Regions from separate parts of the Paenibacillus lacisediminis genome, predicted to be linked through region 2. Evidence: predicted binding sites of a transcription regulator. Region 2 holds the regulator's gene; the other holds the start of a gene.
What was found. Region 2 encodes NrdR, which represses ribonucleotide reductase genes. Its sites were predicted from a motif close to AACACNATATATNGTGTT; they were not measured.
Positions count from the first base shown of each region.

Region 1: ACLD72_RS16760 (anaerobic ribonucleoside triphosphate reductase) is a predicted target of NrdR. The motif match lies at 6,580-6,597, and genes of this name have one in related genera.

Region 1 covers NZ_JBKIAX020000008.1:55,183-64,169, reverse strand. Annotated here, with positions in the region: gene ACLD72_RS16805 (hypothetical protein) at 1-524, opposite strand, end outside; gene ACLD72_RS16800 (alpha/beta fold hydrolase) at 982-2,001, opposite strand; gene ACLD72_RS16795 (LysR family transcriptional regulator) at 2,145-3,053, shown strand; gene ACLD72_RS16790 (VOC family protein) at 3,106-3,558, opposite strand; gene ACLD72_RS16785 (TetR/AcrR family transcriptional regulator) at 3,673-4,227, opposite strand; gene ACLD72_RS16780 (NAD(P)-dependent oxidoreductase) at 4,522-5,205, shown strand; tRNA gene ACLD72_RS16775 (tRNA-Thr) at 5,417-5,489, opposite strand; gene ACLD72_RS16770 (MTH1187 family thiamine-binding protein) at 5,693-5,992, opposite strand; gene ACLD72_RS16765 (hypothetical protein) at 6,036-6,329, opposite strand; gene ACLD72_RS16760 (anaerobic ribonucleoside triphosphate reductase) at 6,816-8,801, shown strand; gene nrdG (anaerobic ribonucleoside-triphosphate reductase activating protein) at 8,798-8,987, shown strand, end outside.
Region 2 covers NZ_JBKIAX020000019.1:58,014-67,000, reverse strand. Annotated here, with positions in the region: gene phoU (phosphate signaling complex protein PhoU) at 1-491, shown strand, start outside; gene polA (DNA polymerase I) at 667-3,342, shown strand; gene mutM (DNA-formamidopyrimidine glycosylase) at 3,366-4,277, shown strand; gene coaE (dephospho-CoA kinase) at 4,274-4,870, shown strand; gene ACLD72_RS26945 (lytic transglycosylase domain-containing protein) at 4,867-5,430, shown strand; gene ACLD72_RS26940 (alpha/beta-type small acid-soluble spore protein) at 5,498-5,737, opposite strand; gene nrdR (transcriptional regulator NrdR) at 5,863-6,333, shown strand; gene ACLD72_RS26930 (phosphate ABC transporter substrate-binding protein) at 6,533-7,498, shown strand; gene pstC (phosphate ABC transporter permease subunit PstC) at 7,581-8,483, shown strand; gene pstA (phosphate ABC transporter permease PstA) at 8,480-8,987, shown strand, end outside.

The DNA.
Region 1 (8,987 bases), on a different contig from region 2:
CTGACTATATAGTGAATTCTATTAGCATGTTCTAAATTAGTGTAGACCGTACCAGCGTATTGCTTAGATACACCTTGATACACTCTGTTCATAGTAGTGCTCAGAACTTTTAATATACCATAAAAAGAATAACCACCTTCAGTTGTCTCACAATAGAATTTCAAGGATGGTTTATAACTCTTCATAGCGTTAAGTTGTGCAGTAAAGGTCCTATATGTGGCTAATTGTGGACTTATAGTGGCTGTTTTCGTTCTTTTTCCAGAATAAAAATTAGAAAGGAGAGTTTCTCTAGCCTGCTCCACAGAAATACCACTATCATTAGCATAGGTTGAGACCAATTCATCAAAAGTCAAAACATCACTCATTTGCATATCGGAAACTTCTTGTTGGACATTAATCGAAGCTTCAACATTATCGGCAGGATTCCTTGACGCTGCAAAATCATCAGCTGCAACAAGCGGAATACACAACACAAAAGACAGAATACCAGAGGCAATACTTGATACCATCCTTTTCCTACTCATATCACAAAAAACCTCCTTGGAATTTATTTCCTATAAAACCATAACTCCAATTAAGTTATAAATCAACATCAATACCATTTATTTCACATTTTTAACATATTTGATTAATTCGATAAGGGGATTATTGGAAATTATACTTTGAATAAAATAGAATTATTTTAACTTATAGATGCTTGCTTTCTATCCGCTTTTATGAAAATTCGAAATCAATAAGGATCTACCTCAAAAGCATCCCGTGCCTGCCTCAACTCTACAAAATAAAAAATTAAGGTTCGTACCTTCAATTAGACCACAAGATCCGGAACTTCGATCCCTTCTGCAATAAATAAGCTGGAAATAAACAAAAGAACACCCGTCCCGCTCTAAATAGTGGGGCAAGTGTTCTTCCTGTTTGGATGAGGTGCGTTAATTGCAAATCTTGCTATTCCTGACTGGACACTCTAATGCTAATGATGATCTATCCGTTTGTACTAAGCGTGAGCAAGCGTTTTAGATTGTCATCAATAAATTTATTATCGGCATTGTTGATTCCACGACCGGCAAAATGGCCCCAGATCGACTCGATAGGACTAAAAACAGCATTAGGTATACGCTTAGCTTCGTATTCGTTATCGTCCGCCTTGCAGAAGAGATCCGTACTCCCAGGCATGATGCAGGCGAGCGCTTTAATACTTTTGAGCGCCTTATCGAAATCTCCGTTATAGGTGGGATTTGCACTAATATCTGCATTTTGTCCGGTCCATAACATGGCCAGGACATTGTGCGGATCCATCTTCATAAAGCTATCTTCCCAGACACCCGCCACAAAACCTGCCAATGAGTCGAATCCAAGTTCACGATAAAGTTCCTCCCTGTAAAACGCATCCGATAAGCCCCATCCCGCATAGACACGGCCAACGGCACGCATGTCTGCAGAAGTCAACTGGTTTAGTTTACTTGAATCAAAGCGGGCGGCAGCCATGAGCGCAGCTTTCATTCCGTCCAGGACCAGATACGTTTGGGGCCAAGGCTTGGCAACTCCGGCGAAAGGCGCAATTCGTTCCACCATATCCGGATAACTTGCCCCCCATTGGAACGCTTGAATACCTCCCATTGACCATCCTGCTACGAGAGCGATCTTGTGAATACCGAATTTTCCGGTCACCAGCCGATGCTGAAATTGAACGTTGTCATAGATAGTTATCTGCGGGAAGTTAGCCCGGTCGAATGGGGGAGGCGTGTTACTGGGAGACGAAGATAATCCGTTGCCCAGCAGATTAGGAACGATAATGAAATATTCTCGCGGATCCAGTGCCATGCCGTTTCCAATCAACCATTCATTCTGAACATGCGTGTCGCCAAAAGCAGTTGGATAGACGATGACATTATCTTTCTTTTCATTCAATTTTCCATAAGTCTTATAAGCGAGAAAAGCGCTCGGTAACGTCACTCCTGATTGCAAGGTTACGTCACCCAAATCAAAAATCTCATAATCCATCGTATTGTCTCCCCCTTCAACATGAAACCACACATTTAAATTGTATTTCTTGTACTTAGTATAGGCTTGTGGTACCCTCAATAAAAGTGAATAGAATTCAAAGTAGTCTTCAATAATATTGAAAGTAAAAGGGGGACTGTATGATGGAATTGCGTCAACTGAATACGTTCCGCATGGTTGCATCAACGTTAAATTTCAGTCGGGCTGCGGAAGTGCTGGGCTATGTCCCCTCCAACGTCACGATGCAAATCAAAGCATTGGAGGATGAGCTTGGTGTTCGTCTCTTTGACCGTTTGGGCAAGCAGCTCGTTCTTACAACTGCGGGTAAAAGCTTTTTAACTCATATTCAAAGCGTTCTAGATAAATTGGACGAAGCTCGCAACGCCGTTCATGACAATGAAGTTCTAAGCGGCACCCTAACGATAAGTGCCAATGAGGTTATTTGCGCCTATCGGCTTCCCGCTGTCTTTCAACGATTTCGTTCGCAGCATCCGGGAGTTCGTTTGATCTTCCGCTCCGTTCCAAATCAAGAGCTCAAGCAAACACTCTTTGAGGGAACCGCGGATGTTGTCTTTATGTTGGACGAACCCATTCGCTCGAGCGGACTTGCCGTGGAACCGTTGGTGGAAGAAACTTTCCGCTTGTTCGCTGCTCCAGATCACCCGCTTGCAAAACGAACTGTGCTACAGCTAGGAGATTTTCACGGAGAAGTGTTCCTGACGAATGAAAAGGGCTGTCCCTATCGCACCATGTTTGACCGGTCATTTGAGAAAGAGGGCATTGATAGTATTACGTATTTGGAGTTTCAAAGCGCTGAGGCCATTAAACAATGTGCAATTTCGGGAATCGGTATTGCCTTTCTTCCTGAAATCGTAGCGGAAGCCGAAGTTGAACGGAGCGAACTTATTGCTCTTCCATGGCAAATTCCGGACTTGCACGTGTATACACAGATGTCATGGCATAAAGACAAGTGGCTTTCACCCATCATATTATCTTTCATAGAAGCAGCAAGAGAGGTTATGGCTATAGAAGAGGGGAATAAAACTGTTTAGCCTATTCATAAAAAAATTCCCGAGCTGGCACCGTTCGAGCTATAAACGTCACTTATTTATTACCGAGTTGTTCCGCCAAACCGATTAGAAGTCCTTCATTTCCACGAATGTAGCAGAGCCGATACGAGTCCTCGTACTGAACCACTTCGCCAACGAGCTGAGCACCATACTTAGTGAGTCTGGATACCATTTCGTCAATGTCTTCAACAGTGAACATGACGCGTAGATAACCGAGGGCATTTACAGGAGCAGTTCGGTGATCTGATATAGTAGGCGGGGTGAGAAATTGCGAAAGTTCAAGTCGGCTGTGGCCATCCGGGGTAACCATCATAGCAATCTCTACACACTGTGAACCCAGCCCGGTTACGCGGCCAGCCCATTCACCTTCGACAGTAGCTCGCCCTTCGAGCTTCAAGCCAATCTCCTCGAAGAACGGGATTGCGTTATCAAGGGATTCTACAACGATGCCAACATTGTCCATTCTTAGTAATTTGTTTTTTGCCATAGTTTTATCTCCTTATGTGTACAAATTTATTACCTGATCATCTTCATATTTATTCTATTAAGAATTGCCAACTCCTTGCAAAAGATTAACATCTTGTCACAGTTCATGAATCGATTATAAATTCCTACCTAACAATGCTCCCACTCGTTGTGCCATGCAGTGAGAGGGGTAGGGCTTTCCGTTCTTGAACCACCATTCCACTACCCCTACGATAGCAGCTCCAAAAAATTGAATACTCACATCTTCACCGTCACTTAATTCTTGAGATCTTCCATCGGTTATGTTTTCTTCATTCTTTAACTCTTGGAGGACAAATTCAAGGAACCGACTGCGAAAAAAAGGGCCCCCTTTACTCGCTAACATCGTTGAAAAGAATAAATAATGACTCTCAAAGTACTCGAACCATAACAATACTGTATCAATATAATCGGTATTATTAACTGCTAATTCGCAAAGTTCCCGTAGTTCGTAAATATGTTCTTCGATTAGCTTATCTAAAAGATCATATTTATCCATGTAGTGAAGATATATTGTTCTTCGGCTAACATTTGCCCTATCGGAAATTTCTTGTATAGTAATCTGATCAAAATTTCTTTCAGTCATCAGTTCAATAAAAGCTTTTTTTATCGCTTCTTGAGATTTGATTATTCTTCTATCCACCTTAAACATTGCGAGAGTCACCAAGCTTTCTGGAAAAATACACAATTTAAATGATTCGTGAACAAATGCACAAATTACGGCTATTTGGTAATTACGGATACCTTCTTTTTCGTTTATATTATACACAGTTGTTATCTAATACACTAATGTGTATTTTTTGCGGATATTAATTGAAACCAGTAGGAGCCGATCCTCTTTGCAAATGGCAAGCTGCTTCAAAGCTTTGGCAGTCCAGCCGTGCTGTCTAGCGGAGCAGGCACAGGTAGAGGTAATAATCAACATATTCGAAGGGGGAACTATTCAATGAAAATCACGGTAATTGGAGCGACGGGTACGACAGGCAGGAAAGTGATAGAGCGAGCACTTGAATTGGGACACGAGGTTGTAGCCGTGGCTCGTCGGCCGGAAGTCATCGCCCCCACAGAACGCCTCAGCGTCCGACAGGGAGACGTGCTCGATATGCCTAACATTGCCAAGGCCTTGGCCGATACTGATGCGGTAATTAGTTGCATAGGTCCGACCAGAAACTTTTCGCCGGGCACCATAATGCCGGAGGGCATCACGAGCATCCTCAAAAACTTTTCGCCAGGCACCGTCATGTCCGAGGGTATCTCGAACATCCTGGCAGCCTGTCAGAGCGCCGATGTCAAGCGCTTCGTTATGCAGAGCGGCATCGGTCTAAGCGACGGAAAAGAGCTTTCCACGCTCAATCGCTGGGCCATACGCATTTCGGGCCGCATCTTCTCGAAGGCGGTCGAGGACAAGGCCATTGCCGAGCGTGCAGTGCAACAGAGCGACCTGGATTGGACCATTGTACGACCGGGCGCACTTAGCGACGTAGCCGCCACTTCGAAATATACAGCAGGCCCCTCCACCCGCATCGCTCCATTCCTGCCGCTTTCCTTCGCAGACTGCGCCGACTGCCTCGTACGGGCGGCGACAAATGAGCCAACCTGGATCAGGAAGATCGTTAACGTTGGGCGGTGATGAGGTTATTTTAAAGGGAAGGAGATAGCCGAAGATCGACGGTCCCCGGTTAATATTTTCGCAACAGAACGGTGTCATTCGCCTATACACACGCCATAACAACATCTGCACCAAGCTTTAAAGCATCAAATGTTAGAAGTTCCCTTTTTACGCAAAAAAAGCGCGGCCCCCGAAAACCTCGGAAGCCGCGCCGTGCTTTACATTATGGAGATGCTGATGAAGGGATTCGAACCCCCGACCTACGCATTACGAATGCGTTGCTCTACCAGCTGAGCTACATCAGCAAGTTCACTTTTAGCGAACAAAAATTATTATACCGTGTTTTAAAAATAATGCAAGCCCTAAAGTTTGGGAATTTTGCGCAAGCCCGTTTTGTCCGGATTTCGTGGTGCTTCCGGCGCACGTTGCGTGCCGCGCAACGGTCAACGACATGGTCCCACCACACACGTGGCGCTATCACAATGCTGCCACAACCAAACCGCTTGCACTACAACTTCTCCCTCACGGATTGAAGCTTCTGCTCGGACGAACTCGCTTTGTCGCGGCGGTCGTCGATCTTGATCGAGGTCGACACCCGGCCGGCGCCCGACTGGAACGGCGCTTCATGAATCGCCCGGATGGCCGCGAATACGTCGTCCAGCGTCCCTTCAATAATCGTGCTCATCGACGTCAGCGTGAACTTAATACCTTCTTGCTTCTCCAACACCCGTTGCAGCTCGGCCACATAAGAGCTGAGGCTGGTGCTGCCCGTGCCAATCGGAATAACCGTCACTTCCGCAATCGCCATTTTCGTTCCCCTCACTTTACTATATTTAATTCCCGTCCGAGTACTATTTTATCAATTCCCCACCGGTAAATACAAACAAAAAGGGGCTCAAAAACATAAGGGCAAAAAATGTCGTTATTCCGGCGAGATCCGTCAATTTGAGAAAATAAAGGAAATTTATGTCGCTATTTTCTCGGACCGTAACAAAATACCCGCAATCTGGACCGTTCATAGGAAAATAAGAACAAAAAATTCCGCTAATGGGGATGAACATGCTCAGCCCCGGATAATAAGTACATAAAGTTCCGCTATTTTGAAGGCCGGCGGTTTCCCGTTCCAGTAACCAGCGCTTGGCCAACGGTCGACCAGTAGGTGGCTGTTCTAGCAACCGGTGGTTTGCCAACGAACGGCCGGCCGTTCCAGCAACCGACAGTCGGCTGGCGAACGGTTCGCCGTACCACTAACCGGCTATCAAGTACCGATTTCTAGGTGGCTCCCCCAAAAAAAGCACAAAATTTTTTTCTCCTCCCCGCTTCGCGCATCGCCCGCGGGCTCCGGCGGATTTGTCCCGGATTCCGGCTTGTCCATGTGATGCAAGTCACACTTTAAACACAATATATTGTGCTAATCTTGTTTCAGCGAAACAAAATATAGTGTAAACCGCTAAAACCTGCGAGGAACTGGCATGATGTCCGTATGCAGCTTTTACATATGCCTTATTGGATCGACAGCCGTTGTAGAAGAAGCTTCACTAGGCAGCGCATTCGGGCATGTTCAACCTGGGCAGGTTGGAGATGCCTTTTTACTTAGTGTTAAATTAGCTTTTGGGGAGGAGCATTTTAATATGGCATTGCTAAACCAAACCTTCACCGGCCGGGACACCATGCTGGATGAAGTCATTCAAATGGGCGAGGAAATCATTCAAAGCCGCAACCTGGAGGTGCTGCGCGAGAACGCGAATTTGAACGGCGAAAGCTTCTCGGGCAAAATGAGTAAATTCGGCAGCGAGTACGCCAGATGGTATGCGACTTATTTCATCCTGCCCAAACGGGTGGAACAGGCGATTAAAGACAACATCGTCTACGTGCATGATCTCGACCAATATGCGATCGGGACAACGAACTGCATTTTCATCCCGTTCGAAAAGCTGCTGCGCGAAGGGTTCAACACCGGCAACGGCAGCGTCAGACCGCCGAATTCGATCATGACCGCGATGGCGCTGGTGGCGATCATTTTCCAATCCCAGCAAAACTCCCAGTATGGCGGCGTATCGGCCAACAAGCTGGACTTCGACCTCGCCCCTTATGTGGCCAAATCATTCGAGAAATATTTCCGCAAAGGCCTGGAATATTTCGAAGAAGGTGCCCGCGACGCCGAATTGGCCGGGAACGGGGACATCTCGATGAGCCGCAGTGACCTGCAAGAGCGTTATCCGAAGTCGTTTAAATTTGCCCTGAAGGAAACCGAAGCCGAAACGCTGCAGGCGGCCGAAAGCCTGATCCATAATCTCAACACGATGTCGAGCCGGGCCGGCGGGCAAATCCCGTTCACCAGCATCAACTACGGCACCTGCACCTCGCCCGAAGGGCAGATGGTGATTAGCTCCCTGCTGACGGCCACGATGCGGGGGCTGGGCAGCGGGGAAACGCCGATTTTCCCGATCCAGATTTTCAAATGCAAACAAGGCGTCAACCAGAACCCGGACGAACCGAATTACGGGCTGTTCCTGAAAGCGGTGGAATGCTCGGCCAAACGGTTGTATCCGAACTTCGCCAACCTGGACGCCCCACTTAACCTTATGCATTACGACCCAAGCGATCCGGATACGGAATTCGCCACGATGGGCTGCCGCACCCGGGTGCTGGCCGACCGCTTCGGCCGGAACCATCTTTCCGGCAAAGGCAACCTGTCGTTCAACACGCTGAACCTGGTCAAGCTCGGCCTGGAGCACGGCATTGCGCTGGGACGGCGGGCAGAGGCGGACGAGCGCGGCTTCTACCGCGAGCTTACGCATTACATGGACATCGCCCTGGAAGGGCTGCTGCATCGGTTTAAAATTCAAGCGGCCCAAAAAGCCAAGGCATCCGACTTTATGATGCGCGAAGGCGTGTGGGAAGGCGGCGAACACCTCGGGCCGGAGGACGCAGTCGGCGAATTGCTCAAGCACGGCAGCTTGTCAATCGGGTTCATCGGGCTGGCGGAATGCATGAAGGCGATGTACGGCAAGCACCATGGCGAGGATGAAGCTGTCTATCAAAAAGCGTACGAACTCATCTCCTACATGCGCGATTATTGCGACCGCCAAAGCGATATTCATAATTTGAACATTACCCTGTTCGCCACGCCGGCGGAAGGCTTGTCCGGAAAGTTCACGAAACGTGACCACGCGGTTTATGGCCCGATTCCGGGCGTAGTGGACAGAGAGTACTACACCAATTCGTTCCACATCCCGGTGTATTACAACATCAGCGCGGCAAAAAAAATCGAGCTGGAAGCCAAGTTCCATGGGCTTTGCAACGCGGGGGCCATTTCATACATCGAGCTCAACGGCAATGCCCGGAACAACCAGGCCGCTTTTCTGAAAATCGTTCAATACGCCCTGCAGCAGCAGGTCAGCTATTTCAGCATCAACCATCCGATCGACCGCTGCTCGGCTTGCGGCTTCGAAGGCATTATCGGGGCAACCTGCCCTTCCTGCGGCAGCCATGAGAACGACGTGCACATCCGCCGCCTGCGCCGGGTCACCGGATACCTGACGGGAGATTACCAAACGCGGTTCAACGCTGCTAAACAAGCGGAAGTCCGCGACCGGGTCAAACACGACGCATGAATATTTGCGGCTATTACCCGGAATCCATCAATGAAGGCGAAGGCCTGCGGGCCGCGATCTTCATCAGCGGCTGCCGCCATTACTGCAAAGGCTGCTTCAGCCCGGAGACGTGGAATTTCAATTACGGCGAGCCATTCACAGCGGAACGGGAAGCCGGAATCATTCATGACATTAAAAACAACCCCC
Region 2 (8,987 bases):
TGGAAGAGCAGGTGATGGAAATCGGCTCGCGGCTGATTGTGACGCAGCAGCCGGTAGCCAAGGACCTGCGGCGGATTATCGTCGCCTTTAGAATTTCCAGCGATCTTGAACGGATGGGCGATTTGGCCGTCGATATTGCCAAAGTGACGATGCGCCTGGAAGGCCAGAAGCTGATCAAGCCGTTGATCGATATCCCGAAAATGTCCGACCTGGTTATCCTGATGCTGCGGGAATCGCTGCAGTCTTACTTGGACGAAAATACGGACCTGGCCTACAAAATGGCCAAGGACGACGACGAGGTCGACCATCTATACAGCCAGATGATCCAGGAGTTGTATACGTTTATGATCGAAAATCCGGATTCCCTGCAGCAGGCGATGCTGCTTACCCTAGTTGGACGCTATATCGAGCGGATCGCCGACCATGCCACGAACATTGGGGAAAGCGCGGTCTATCTCGTCACCGGCCACCGCCCGGATTTGAACCAGTAAAATTGTTCTTTAACACGCTGTGTACCGGTTGATCAACCGGCAGCTGCCTTATGCAATATGCAGGCGGCTGCCGGTTTTATTGTTTTGCGCTCTTTACGGGGCCTCGCGGTGTTAACCGGAGGCCTGCTGTGTTATCATAGGTAACAGGAACAAAACACTCGGGACGAGGTGTAGTATGGACAAATTGATCCTTATAGATGGCAACAGCATAATTTACCGGGCGTTTTTTGCGATGCCGCCGCTGACGAACTCCGGCGGGCTGCACACGAATGCCGTTTACGGTTTTACCAATATGCTGCTCCGGCTGATTCAGGAGGAGCAGCCCACTCATATTCTGGTGGCGTTTGATGCGGGCAAAACGACCTTTCGCCACGAAGGTTACCAGGAGTATAAGGGCGGCCGCGAAAAAACACCGCCGGAGCTGTCGGAGCAGTTCCCGCTGATGCGGGAGCTGCTGGAAAGCTTCGGCATCGCCTGGTTTGAACTGCCCGGCTACGAAGCCGACGACATCATCGGCACGCTCAGCAAACAGGCCGAGGAATCGGATCGCGAAGTGCTTGTCGTCACCGGCGACAAGGATATGCTGCAGGTGGTCACCGACCGGGTCAAGGTGGCGCTAACCCGCAAGGGCGTTAGCGAAGTGGAGCCTTATGGGCCGAAGGAAATTGAAGAGCGGTACGGCCTTAAGCCACTGCAAATCATCGACCTGAAGGGATTGATGGGCGATACGTCCGACAATATCCCGGGTGTGCCGGGAATCGGGGAGAAGACAGCGCTGAAGCTGTTGCATCAATTCGGCTCCGTGGAGGAAGTATTGGCCCATACCGGCGAGCTCAAGGGCAAAATGAAGGAAAATCTCGTAAACCATGCCGAGGATGCGCAGCTCAGCAAGCAACTGGCGACGATTTTCCGCGAGGTGCCGGTGGAGCGGTCCTGGGAGGATATGCAATTCTCCGGCATCGAAGAGGAAAAAGCAGTTCCGATGCTGCGCAAGCTGGAATTCAAATCTCTGCTGGAGCGCTTGTCCTTTACCGCGGGAGCGGGCGGGAACGCTGGGGCGAATGCGGACGCGGATGCGGCTCGGGCGGCGGAGGACATCAACGTGACGATGGTGGACGCGGACACCTTGCCGGAAGTATCCGGGCAGCTTGCGGAAGTCGAAGGGATTATCATCGAGTCTTACGGGGATAATCCGCATCATGCCACACTGATGGGGCTGCTGCTGTCGACGCCGACGCGGCATTTTTTCCTGCCCTTTGAATTGCTGAAGCGGGAGGAAGCGGCGGACGTGCTGTCCTGGCTGGCGGACGAAAACATCCCTAAACGCGGGTACGACCTGCACCGCGCCGATCTCGCTCTGTTTTGGCAGGGCATCGCTTTTGCCGGCGCCGAACATGACGTCCAGCTTGCCGCTTATTTGCTTGATCCGACGGAAAACGACCAGACGATCAGCGGACTGGCGGCAAAATACGGACTTCCGCACGTGCCCGCGGATGAAGACGTGTACGGTAAAGGCGCGAAATTCAAGGTGCCCGATCCGGAGACGCTCAGCCGCCATTTGGCCCGCAAAGGGGATGCGTTGCTGCGCATCGTTCCGCTCCAGCGCGCCGATCTGGAGAAATACGAGATGCACGGGCTGTTCTATGATCTGGAGATGCCGCTGTCGCGGATCCTGGCCGATATGGAGAAGCAAGGCGTAGCCGTCAACCGGGAAGACCTGAAAGAGCTTGGGGTCGAATTCGAAGCGCAGATCAACAAACTGGTGACGCAAATCTACGAAATCGCCGGGCAGGAATTCAACCTGAATTCACCTAAACAATTAGGAGAAATCCTGTTCGATAAACTGGGGCTTCCGGTCATTAAAAAGACCAAAACGGGTTATTCCACCGATGCGGAGGTTTTGGAGAAGCTGGCGCCTTATCACGAGATCGTCCAGTTTATCCTCGAATACCGCCAGCTCGCTAAGCTGCAGTCCACCTATGTGGAAGGTTTGCTGAAGGAAATTATGCCGCAGACGGGCAAGGTGCACACCTATTTCCGGCAAACGGTTGCCGCTACCGGACGGCTGAGCAGCCAATATCCGAACTTGCAAAATATCCCGATCCGCCTGGAGGAAGGCCGCAAAATCCGCAAAGTGTTCGTTCCTTCGGAGGAAGGCTGGTTTATTCTCGCCGCCGACTACTCCCAAATCGAGCTTCGCGTCCTGGCCCATATTTCCGGCGACAAGGGGCTGCAGGAGGCATTCCTGCACGATATGGACATTCATACGAAGACGGCGATGGACGTGTTTGGCGTCGGGCCGGACGAGGTGGACGCGAATATGCGCCGTTCGGCAAAAGCGGTCAACTTCGGCATCGTGTACGGGATCAGCGATTACGGATTATCCCAGAACCTGAACATTACGCGGAAGGAAGCGGCCCGCTTTATCGAGCAGTATTTTGAAGCGTTCCAGGGTGTTCGCCGGTATATGGACGAGATCGTCAAGGAAGCCAAACGTGACGGTTACGTCAAAACCTTGCTGGAGCGGCGGCGCTATTTGCCGGAAATCAACGCTTCGAACTTCAATTTGCGCTCATTTGCCGAACGCACCGCGATGAATACGCCGATCCAGGGAACCGCAGCGGATATTATCAAGCTGGCGATGGTGAAAATGGACAAGGCGCTTTATGAGCACGGCTTAAAGAGCCGGATGCTGCTGCAGGTGCATGACGAATTGGTGTTTGAAGTCCCTCCGGAGGAGCTGGACTTGATGAAGAAGCTCGTACCCGAAACGATGGAGAACGCGATTAAGCTGTCCGTGCCGCTGAAGGCGGAGGTCAGCAACGGCGGCAACTGGTACGAAGCGAAGTAGAACAAACGAAGAGGTGACTAGCCATGCCGGAATTGCCGGAAGTGGAAACGGTCAGAAGAACGCTGACTGAATTGATCGTGGGGAAAACGATCCGCTCCGTCAAGGTGTACCTGCCGCGAATCATCCAGCGGCCGGACGATATACAGCGGTTTGAGACGGAGCTTGCGGGCCACCGGATCGTGGAAATCGGCCGCAGGGGCAAGTTTTTGCGGATCGTGATGGACGGGCTTGTGCTCGTTTCCCATTTGCGTATGGAGGGCAGATACGGAGTGTATTCCGAGGAGGAGCCCGTCGAAAAGCATACGCATGTCATTTTTAAATTTACCGACGGCACGGAGTTGAGATATAAGGATGTAAGGCAATTTGGCACGATGCATTTGTTTTCCCCGGGGGAGGAATTTGCGAGCAACCCTTTGGCCAAACTGGGAGTGGAACCGCTGGACGATTCATTTACGCCGGAGGTTTTCCGGAAGCTGATGACGCGGCGGACGACAAAAATCAAACCCGCGCTGCTGAACCAGGAATATGTCGTCGGTTTGGGGAATATTTATGTGGATGAAGCTTTATTCCGGGCCGGCATCCATCCGGAGCATCCGGCGGACAAGCTTAGCCGGGCTGATCTCGACCGGCTGCACGAGGCGATCGTGGCCACGCTGAACGAAGCGGTAAACGCCGGCGGCTCCTCGATTAAATCGTATGTGAACGGTCAAGGGGAGATGGGCATGTTCCAGCATGCCTTGCGCATCTACGGGCGGACCGGCGAGGTTTGTCTCGTATGCGGGCATCCGGTGGAAAAGACGGTTGTCGGCGGCCGGGGAACTCATTTTTGCCCCACATGCCAGAAGCCTTACCGGACCGGCCGCGGACGAAGCAAGGTAGGGCCCGGACGAGCCGGTTCCAGCTCCCGCGAAAACAGTGAGGTGTTAAAAGGATGAACATCGGCTTGACCGGAGGCATCGCCACAGGCAAAAGCACGGTATCCCGCATGCTGGTGCGAAAGGGAGCCGTTTTGATCGATGCGGATGTCATCGCCAGGGAAATTATGGAGCCCGGGCATCCGGTGCTGGCTGCGGTGGCGGAGCGCTTCGGACAAGCCGTGCTGCACCCGGACGGGACGCTCAACCGCAAAAAGCTGGGCGAAATCGTGTTCGCGAGCCCTGAGGAGCGAAAAGCGCTGGAGAACCTGACTCATCCGGCGATTCGCGCCGAGATGAGAAAACGCATGGCCGAGCTCGAAGCCGAAGATCCCCGCCGGCTTGTCGTTGCGGATATTCCGCTGCTGTACGAGTCGGGGCTTGAGCGGTTGTATGAACGGATCATGGTGGTTTACGTGCCGAGGGACGTGCAGCTGTCCAGATTGATGGAGCGGGACGTTTTAAGCCGGGAAGAGGCGGAGCGCAGGCTGAATGCGCAAATGGATATCGAACTGAAAAAAGAAAGGGCGGATATCTTGATCGACAACAGCCGTGGACTGGATGAGACGGAGCGTCAGATTGACGGGTTTTGGCGGGATCAGGGACTGCTATGAGGTGGCTTCGCAAAAAAAGAGTGCTGCTATTGTTATTCCTGGGGTTTATCGTTTTGATCTTTTTTAATTCCGCTTGGCTTTCGTTGTTTTATCCGATTTATTATAAAGAGGAAATTCGCTCTCACGCGAAAAACAATGGCATCGACCCGTTTATCGTGGCGGCCATCATTAAAGTGGAGACCAATTACAAGACCGGTGCCCAGTCGAAAAAAGGGGCTTTGGGGATCATGCAAATCATGCCGGACACGGCGAATTGGGTCATCACGAAAGCGGGTTTACCCGATACGTCGCTGGATCAGGTGCAGAATGAGATCGGGACCAACATCGAAATCGGGACCTGGTATTTAAAGTCGCTGTCGGAGCAGTTTGACGGCAATGAAATCGCCATGATCGCCGCCTATAATGCAGGGCCGACTAATGTCAAGAACTGGATCAAAAGCGGGAAATGGGACGGCCGTTTGGAAACGTCCAAAAATATACCCTTTGGTGAAACCCGCCATTACGTTCAGCGGGTAACGCATTACTATAAACAGTATTCCGACATTTACGACGAGTTTTGATTTTGTTGAAAAAAGAAGCACTGACCGGCGTTATCCGCCTGTCAATGCTTCGGGGTGATCGGCGTTATTAGAATTGGCCAGCTTGGCCACCGGCTTGGCCTGCCAGCTGTTGTTCAGCGATAGTAACCAAGCGTTTCGTAATGAAACCACCGATCGAACCGTTTTCGTAGGAAGTCAGGTTACCAGCATATCCGTCTTGTGGGAAAGAGATGCCAAGTTCCTGAGCGATTTCATATTTCATTTGATCCAATGCTCCGGAAGCTTGTCTAACCACCAGGTCGTTCGAAGAGTTATTATTTTGTGCCATGATGTTCACCTCCTTGTGGTTGGTAACAGTATTATGTGCCGGGACTATCAACTTCATTACTTTTTTTCGAAGTTATTTATTGGAATTAATGTAAATTACAATCTGTGGAAAGGAGGGGGCTGACGTTGAAATGTCCGTATTGCGATTATTTGGGGACAAAGGTGCTGGATTCGAGGCCGGCTAACGAAAACAGGTCGATCCGGCGGAGGCGGGAATGCGAGAAATGCAGCCGGCGGTTTACGACCTTTGAAATGGTGGAAGAAATGCCGCTGATCGTCATCAAAAAGGATGGAAGCCGCGAGGAGTTCAGCCGCGAGAAAATGCTGCGCGGCTTGATCCGGGCCTGTGAGAAACGCCCGGTTTCCGTGGAGCGCCTGGAAAGCATCGTGTCCGAGGTGGAGCGGTCCATGCGCCATTCGGCCAATGCCGAAGTGGAAAGCCGCGAGATCGGCGAGCTGGTGATGGAGCAGTTATACCCCGTGGACGAAGTGGCCTATGTTCGTTTTGCTTCGGTGTACCGCCAGTTTAAAGATATCAATATGTTTATGAAGGAACTGACCGGGCTGCTGTCCAAAAATACGAGAGAAATCGAATAACCGAATTTGCATGAACTAACACCGAATGAACACTCCCTGTATCCAACCTTAGGGGAGTGTTTATTTTTGTTTGCCTTTGTCGAAATTAAGGGGGACCCGCCAATGTCATTTTACACAAAGTTTACATTACGAAAACATGGGATTGATCTTCGCCACCTATAATCAGGTTGTAAAACAAATAAGGGGGAAACCTGAGACAATGAAAAAGAGTATGCTTATGGTTTTGACTTTGGTATTAAGCTTGACCTTGGCGGCTTGTGGTCAGGGTGGCAACGCAAAAACTAACACCTCGGGTGCTGCTGAAGGCGGTAACGCAGGGGCGAAGAACGAGGCACCGGCGAACAACGGCGGGAACGCGGCAACTTCCGATTTGTCCGGCTCGGTTCTGGCTGTAGGTTCCTCGGCGCTCCAACCGCTGGTAGATCAAGTTTCGAAAAAATTCATGGAGCAAAATCCAAACGTATCCATTCAGGTTCAAGGCGGAGGCAGCGGCACGGGGCTGACGCAAGTTTCCGGCGGACAGGCTGACATCGGTAACTCCGACGTGTTTGCCGAAGAGAAGCTGGAAGCCGCTCAAGCTTCCGAGCTGGTTGACCACCAAGTAGCGGTTGTCGCTATGGCCGCTGTAGTGAATCCGGATGTGACGATCGACAACCTTACGAAAGACCAATTGGTGCAAATCTTTACGGGTAAAGCAACAAACTGGAAAGACCTGGGCGGCCCGGATCAAAAGATTCAAATCGTAAACCGTCCTTCGAGCTCCGGTACACGCGCTACGTTTGAGAAATACGCACTTGGCACGAAAACGGAAGACCTGCAAGGTTCGATCCAAGAGGATTCCTCCGGTACGGTTAAGAAGCTTGTCGGCGAAACGCCGGGAGCCATCGGTTATCTGGCGCTTTCCTACCTGGATGACACCGTAAAAGCCGTGAAATACGAAGGCGTGGAAGCAACTGTGGATAATGTGGCAAACGGCACTTATCCGGTATGGGCTTACGAGCATATGTACACGAAGGGTGAGCCGAACGAAGTTGTTAAGGCGTTCCTGGATTACATGGTCTCCCCTGATGTACAAGGCGATAACGGCGATGTTGTGGAACTTGGCTATATCCCGGCAAGCAAAATGCAAGTTAAACGTGATGTTGACGGCAACATTACAAAATAATTTACTACGCTAAACATCATAACGGCAGAAGAAGAGGCGGACATTTCTGCCTCTTTCTGTGCTGTGTAAAGGGAGAGGTTTCATGGCTCAGTCCGGCGGAAATAAAAAAGTACAGCCGCACATTATAGAGGAATGGACCGGTAAAATATTTACGTCATTCTGCATCGTGCTATTGGTTGTGACGATTTTCTCGATGGTGTATTTTGTCTCAACCAAAGGTTTAAGCACCTTTTTTCAGGACGGGATTTCGATTCGCCAAATTTTTGGAAGCACCGAGTGGAGGCCGGAGGGCGTACCCCCGATGTTTGGGGCGCTCCCCTTCATATTGGGATCGTTCAGCACTTCAATCCTGGCGGCCCTCATCGCGGCGCCGCTCAGCATTTGCGCAGCCCTGTTTATGGTCGAAATTATGCCTAAATTCGGCAAAAAGTTTTTGCTGCCGGTGATCGAGCTGCTGGCCGGGATTCCTTCGGTCGTTTACGGTTTTGTCGGCCTGAGCGTGATCGTCCCGTTTTACCGGGACATTTTTCCCGGACAAGGGCTTGGCATTTTTGCGGGGGCGACGGTATTGTCGATTATGATTTTGCCTACGATTACGTCCATCGCCACGGATGCGATCTCCGCTCTACCTCCCGGTTTGAAAGAAGGTTCTTATGCTTTGGGGGCCACGCGCTGGCAAACCTTGTGGCGGACCGTCCTGCCGACCACGATGCCTTCGCTGCTCACCGGGGTTGTGCTGGGGATGGCCCGGGCCTTCGGGGAAGCACTCGCCGTGCAGATGGTGATCGGGAACGCGCCGCATATCCCGCGCTCGCTGTTTGAATCCACCTCCACGCTGACCAGCGTCATCACGCTTAGCATGGGCAATACGGTTATGGGGACGACGCAAAACAACGTGCTTTGGACGCTTGCTTTAATTTTGATGCTGATGACCTTCGTTTTCGTCTTTATCGTACGGTGGCTGGAAAGGAGAGCACAACGATGAGTGCAAAAACAGCAGACAAAATCGCAACTGCCGTCATTATTGCGCTGGCAGGCGTTATTGTGCTGATCATGGTCGGACTCCTCGGGTTTATTTTAGTCCGCGGGTTAGGCCATATCAGCTTTGATTTTCTGACCTCTCCGCCGGAGACGATCAAGGCTGGCGGCGGGATTGGTCCGCAATTATTCAATTCCTTGTTCCTGCTTGTTCTGACGCTGATCATCACGATTCCGCTTGGACTCGGCGCAGGCATTTATATGAGCGAATATGCGAAACCGGGTAAGCTGACGAATTTTATCCGGCTGATCGTCGAAGTATTGTCTTCTTTTCCGTCGATTGTCGTCGGTTTGTTTGGCTTGCTTGTGATCGTTAATGTTTTTGGCTTCGGCTTCTCCTTGTTCTCCGGGGCGCTTGCGTTAACGGTGTTTAACCTGCCGCTGATGGTGCGGATTACGGAGCAGGGCATGGCCAGCGTGCCGCAAGCGCAGAAGGAAGCGAGCCTGGCGC